One region of the Agrobacterium sp. 16-2014-1-2a genome, then DNA from elsewhere that is predicted to be linked to it. Evidence: riboswitches for the same ligand, from Rfam matches in the RefSeq annotation. Region 1 holds a riboswitch; the other holds the start of a gene.

Region 1 (3,178 bases):
AACAGTAGATCGAGAAACGATGTTTGCATATCCATGGTCTTATCCCAAGAGGCTGGTGTCCTGCTTGTGAACCAGCAGGAGATTGGCGGAATTGCCGAGAATACGGTCGTTGGAAATCATCAGGCGCGCGGAATGCGCGTCGCGAAGGTGTCGGCCAAGGCTGTAGGGCGTACCGTTCTTGTAACCCATGATGCCGCAGACCAGCATCGCTTGGTCGATGATCTCTAGAATGGTTTCCGAAGAACAGATCTTCACATTGTTCATGGCAACCGCGAACGCCATGGACATCAGCTTGTCCGGGTCGCTCTTGGTGTCTTCGTAAGCCTTTACGCCCGCAATGACGTTGGATTTGACCACCTGCAATTTCGTGGAAATTTCGGCAATGTGGATAGCGCCTGGCGGTGTGACACCGGGCGACTTGCGTGCAGCCGTCCTGACGAAGGATTGCGCGCGCAGCACCGCATCCGACGCGATGCCATACCAAACGGCGCTCCACAGAAGATGCGAGCTTGCAAGCATGGATTGCGCAGCGATTTCCGCAAATGGTTTTGGGAATATCTGCACCGCCGGTGCCTCGCCGCGGAACAGGAAACTGTCCGAACAGGTGCCGCGCATGCCGAGTGTGTCCCAGACATGGGTCTTCTCGAGCCTGTACTGATCTTTCAGGAAGACGGTCATCACCTGATCGGCCGGGGCGGCATCCTTGTGGGCGCGCGAGGTGATGAGGATGGCATCCGCATTGCTGCCGTAGGAAATGACGGTGGCGTCCTTCTCCAGCCGGCAAATGTCTCCTTCGACCTCGATAGCGCAGATGGAATTGCGCAGATTGCCGCCGATTCCGCCTTCGGTCGTGGCCGAGGCGAGCAGAAGCTGTTCGCTTGCAATGCGGCTCATGAAGCCCGCATGCCATGGGCTTGTCTCGCCGTGTTCCACAAGGCTCGATGCCTTGATGTGGTGCATGGCGAAAATCATCGCGGTTGCCGAACAGGCCTGGCCAAGCCGGGCGCAGATATCGGCGATTTGCTGTATGGATGCGCCTTCGCCACCAAGAGAGGACGGGACCTGAATGCCGAGAAGGCGCTCTTGTCTCAGCGCCTTGACGGCTTCCTCCGGGAAGCGACCGGTGACGTCCACCTCGTCCGCGTGTTTGGCGGCAATTGCTGCGACGCGGCTTGCGCGCGCGGACAGCGTTTCATCCTGCGGCGCAACGGTCACATTCATCAGGCTGCCTCTTTACCATCCAGAATGAGCTTAACGGTGTCTTCAATGGCCTTGATGCTGGCAAAGGACTTGCGGTTCAAGAGGTTGTCGGGGAATTCGATATCGAAAGCTTCCTCGATACCCAGCATCAATTGCACCGATGCAAAGGAAGAAAGACCCGCCGCATAAAGATCTGCTTCGTTTTCAATCGTATCGACGGGGGTAGGAAGCTGGCCGAATTTTGCCAGTATTTCACGAATAGTCGCATTCATTCCGACTTATCTCCCATGAATTTAACATCAGGATGGTTTGTGCTTATCGTTAATTTGAAAACGATAATATTCGCCTAAACCGTTAGGTTAATTACCACTAACGGCGCTTTTGTTGTTCGTCCACCTTTGCCAGCCATCAGCAGCACCCTTGACAAATGTCGGGCGGTGTTTTCTCTTGTGTCCATTCACCAGGGGTGTCCCGTCAAGGGGCTGAGATTCTGCTTTTATGCGCAGTGACCCGTTGAACCTGATCCAGTTCATACTGGCGTAGGGACGGTGCAAAGACCGAAGGTCGGATTGCGTGTAACTTGCGCTGCCGACGCGTCGGTATTTTCCATCATTCCGGCTCGAACTGGGTCTCCACTGTCAAACTTTGGAGCCTCATGATGAATATCGTTGCCAAGAATATCCCGCTTGTCGTCACAACCGGGCCGCATCCCGCCTCCACGAAAATCCACAAAACCGGAATTTTGCATCCGCATATTCGCGTGCCCATGCGCGAAATCGCCGTCCACCCGACGGCGGGCGAACCGCCGGTCACGGTCTATGATTCCTCAGGCCCCTATACCGATCCATTGCATAACGTTCTGATCGAAAAGGGTCTGCCACGCCTGCGTCACGACTGGGTTGTAGCGCGCGGCGATGTCGCGGCTTACGACGGTCGGCACGTCAAACCGGAGGATAACGGCTTTGCCACCGGCGAGCGGCTGACGCCGGAATTCGCCGTGCGCCACCAGCCGCTGAGGGCCACGGAAGGAAAAGCCGTAACGCAGCTTGCCTATGCGCGGGCAGGCATCATCACGCCGGAAATGGAGTTCATCGCCATCCGCGAAAATCTGGGGCGCGAAGCGGCGAAGGAGAAGCTGGCTCGTGATGGCGAGAGTTTTGGCGCGCAGATACCCGATTATGTGACGCCGGAGTTCGTCCGTCAGGAAGTCGCATCGGGTCGCGCCATCATCCCTGCCAACATCAATCACCCCGAGCTTGAGCCGATGATCATCGGCCGTAATTTTCTGGTCAAGATCAACGCCAATATCGGCAATTCCGCCGTCACTTCCTCCATGGCCGAAGAGGTGGAGAAGATGGTCTGGGCGATCCGCTGGGGTGCCGATACCGTCATGGACCTTTCGACCGGGCGCAACATCCACAATATCCGCGAATGGATCATCCGCAATTCGCCGGTACCGATCGGCACAGTGCCGCTTTATCAGGCGCTGGAGAAGGTCAACGGCATTGCCGAGGACCTGAATTGGGAAGTGTTCCGCGACACGTTGATCGAACAGGCGGAGCAAGGCGTGGATTATTTCACCATCCATGCCGGTGTTCGGCTGCATTACATTCCGCTTACCGTCAACCGTGTCACCGGTATCGTCTCACGCGGCGGGTCGATTATGGCCAAGTGGTGTCTGCATCATCACAAGGAAAGCTTCCTCTATGAGCATTTCGACGAGATCTGCGACATCTGCCGTGCCTATGATGTTTCCTTCTCGCTGGGTGACGGGTTGCGGCCCGGTTCGATTGCCGACGCCAACGACGCCGCGCAATTTGCCGAGCTGGAGACGCTCGGTGAGTTGACACAGATCGCATGGGCGAAGGATTGCCAGGTCATGATTGAGGGCCCCGGCCATGTGCCGATGCACAAGATCAAGGAGAACATGGACAAGCAGTTGAAGACATGCGGTGAGGCGCCCTTTTATACGCTTGGG
Region 2 (3,178 bases), 160 kb from region 1:
AACCGAAAGCGCGATTGCCCTTTGCGGATCGAAATCAAACCGCAGCGCCTGATAGATTGCGACCTCAAGTGTCGTCGCCGCCGGTCCACCGCCCAGCAGAAGCACTAGCGTGAAGCTGGTGGCGCACAGCATGAAGACAAGCCCGGCAATACCGGGAACAAGCCGCGAGACGGCCGGCCACTCGATGAAGCGGAAAACCGAAACCGGCCCCATGCCAAGACTTGCCGCCATCCGCCAATATTCGCCCGGAATCCGCTCCAGCCCGGCCAGCATCAGCCGCACCGCAAGCGGCAGATTGAAAAACACATGGGCGATGAGAATGCCGGAAAGGCCGTAAATACTGAAGGGCTGCTCCGCACCGGCAAAAACAAGGGCAGTATTCAAAACACCCTGCCTGCCCCAGATCGTGATGATGCCGAAGGCGCCGACGATGACCGGCAGCCCCATCGGCACAGCCATCAACCTGATAATCCAAATCCGCCCCGGAAAATCCTGTCTGCGGGAGAGCGCAAGCGCCACCGGCAGGCCGAGAACAATGGAAAGAACAGTGGACAACGTTGCCTGATAGAGCGTGAAGCGCAGGATGCGCAGCGTGTAGGCATCCACGATTCCGGTGGCGGATGTGCCGGCATCGAAAGACAGGAGTGCTGATACAGCAAGCGCCATGAACAGGAAAACGGCGGCAAACGCCGCCGTTCCGCCAATGATCGACCATCTGTAGTCGCGACGCAGCATCATGCGCGGGCGTGCCTCTTGCTCAGTTCATGCTCATGGCCGCAAGCCATTCGTCGATCCAGGCCTTGCGGTTCTTCGCCACCTCTTCCGGGTCCATCAGGAAGGTCTTCTGCGGTACGACGAGTTTGGAAAATGCCTCGGGCAGGGGCGTGGACGTTGCCGCGACCGGCATCATCCAGTTGTTTTCCGGAATGGCATCCTGAAATCCTGATGTGAGCGTGAAAGCGAGGAACTGCTTCGCCAGTTCCTTGTGCGGCGCGTTTTTGAGAAGGCCGGAAACCTCGATCTGGATGTAATGCCCCTCGGAAAAACCCGCGGCCTGATAGCGATCCGTCTTTTCCGAGACCATGTGATAGGCAGGCGACGTGGTGTAGGAGAGCACCATCGGCACCTCACCCTTGGTGAAAAGGCCATAGGATTCCGACCAGCCCGGCGTAACGGTGAGAATGCGCTTCCGGAGCTTCGCCCAGGCTTCCGGTGCCTTGTCGCCGTAAACGGACTTCACCCAGAGCAGCAGGCCAAGCCCCGGCGTGGAGGTGCGCGGGTCCTGAATGGCGATTTTCTGTGAAGGATCGCCGTCCACCAGATCCTTCAGGCTCGTCGGCGGATTTTTTATCGTCTGCGTGTCATAGACAACGGCGAAATGACCGTAGTCGTAAGGGACGAAAATGTCGTCCTTGTAACCGCCCGGCACCTTGGCCGCCGATGCATCGATACCGCTGATATCGAAGAGGCCGGTCTGTTTCGCTTCCGCGACCAGATTGGTGTCGAGACCAACAACGACATCCGCCTTCGACGCCGCCCCTTCAAGCTTCAGGCGGTTGAGCAGCGCCACGCCATCCGCCACACCGACGAAATTGACCGTGCAATCGCACACTTTCTCGAAGGCCTCTTTCACCTTGGGGCCGGGACCCCATTCGGAAACGAAGCTTTCATAGGTGTAGACGGTCAGTTCCTGTCTGTCCTGAGCAGTGGCAAGACCGGGCAGAAACAACGAAACGGCAACGAGGGAATTCAGGAAAAGACGACGGCGCACGGGTATCTCCTCAAAAAACGAAAAGGGAAATAGCCGCTTGCCTTAAGCCGTCTAATCCCTCCGCCGGTATGAACCGGATCAGGTTCTTCGGGTTGGCAAGCCTCTCAGCCTTTTGCACGCAAGCACAAAAGACACCCCGTTAGATCAAGATGATGATGTAGTCCCGCTGTCTCTGATTGGCAAGATGGCTGCCGTCAGGCCTGCTGCACCATGTGCACCAGTTCCCAGACATGGCCGTCGGGATCCTGAAAACTACCGGCATACATGAAACCGTGATCCTGAACCGGTTTCCAGCTGCTGCCACCCGAGGCGAGCGCCGTTTCGATCATCCGGTCGATTTCCTCACGGCTTCCCGCTGTGAGACAGGTCAGGACCTCGGTGCTGCGTGTGGCGTCGGCGATATCGCCATTGATGAAATCGCGAAAACGCTCCTCCTGAAGAAGCATCACGAAGATGTTCTCCTCAACGATCATGCAGAGCGTGCGGTCATCCGAATATTCCGGATTGAAGGTGAAACCGAGAGCCGTGAAGAAGCTTCTCGATGTCTCGATATTCTTGACCGGCAGATTGACGAAGATCATGCGCATTTTCTGAACTCCTCCGAACCCGCACAGGAAACGGCAATTCCGCCTCCCTGTCAAAGGTGGATGAGACCTCAGTCAAGAAATCGCGACCAAGTCACCCTTCAATTTCCTCGCGCAGCATCTCCAACTCCAGCCATTCCTCTTCCATGGCTTCGAGCTTTTCGCGCAGCTTCGTCATTTCCTGCGCCAGCGTATTGAAGGTAGCCGGGTCCTTGGTGAACAGATTGGGATCGGCCATACGCTGCTCACGCTTGGCGATTTCGCCCTGCGCCTTCTCCATTTCCTTTGGAAGGTTTTCGAGCGCAAATTTTTGCTTGAAGGAAAGCTTGCCCTTGGCCTTTGAGGGGTCCTGCGACGCGGAGGCGGAAGGGGCGGTCTTTGCCTTTTCCTGCTTCTCCGCCTTGCGCTTTTCTTCTGCGGCACCCTTGCGTTGCGCCATCATGTCCGAGTAGCCGCCGGCATATTCGATCCAGCGTCCATCCGGCTGGTCCGGATTGGCGGGCGCGATTGTGGAGGTGACGGTACGGTCGAGGAAATCGCGGTCGTGGCTGACGAGAATGACCGTGCCGGAAAAGCCCGCAACGATTTCCTGCAACAGATCGAGCGTTTCGATATCGAGATCGTTGGTCGGCTCGTCAAGGATCAGCAGGTTGGTAGGCCGCGCCAGAATGCGCGCAAGAATAAGACGGGCGCGCTCACCACCGGAGAGGTTGCGGATGGGCGTGCGGGCCTGTTCCGGCTGGAACAGGAAGTCCTTCATGTAACCCGTCACATGTTTCAACTCGCCATTGACCAGCAAATTGTCGCCGCGACCGTCGGTGAG

The links. Region 1 has a riboswitch for thiamine pyrophosphate ahead of thiC (phosphomethylpyrimidine synthase ThiC). Riboswitches for the same ligand answer to the same signal wherever they lie in the genome.
Region 2: it holds a riboswitch for thiamine pyrophosphate, as region 1 does, so the genes downstream of both, thiB (thiamine ABC transporter substrate binding subunit) here and thiC (phosphomethylpyrimidine synthase ThiC) in region 1, are expected to answer to the same signal.

The regions. Positions count from the first base shown of each region.
Region 1 is NZ_JBNWBX010000005.1:21,428-24,605, reverse strand. Features, by position in the region: gene ACQZ45_RS16170 (amino acid--[acyl-carrier-protein] ligase) at 1-35, opposite strand, end outside; gene ACQZ45_RS16165 (acyl-CoA dehydrogenase family protein) at 40-1,221, opposite strand; gene ACQZ45_RS16160 (acyl carrier protein) at 1,221-1,472, opposite strand; TPP riboswitch at 1,653-1,764, shown strand; gene thiC (phosphomethylpyrimidine synthase ThiC) at 1,859-3,178, shown strand, end outside.
Region 2 is NZ_JBNWBX010000005.1:181,483-184,660, forward strand. Features, by position in the region: gene thiP (thiamine/thiamine pyrophosphate ABC transporter permease ThiP) at 1-738, opposite strand, end outside; gene thiB (thiamine ABC transporter substrate binding subunit) at 758-1,771, opposite strand; TPP riboswitch at 1,810-1,920, opposite strand; gene ACQZ45_RS16880 (VOC family protein) at 1,966-2,358, opposite strand; gene ACQZ45_RS16885 (ABC-F family ATP-binding cassette domain-containing protein) at 2,450-3,178, opposite strand, start outside.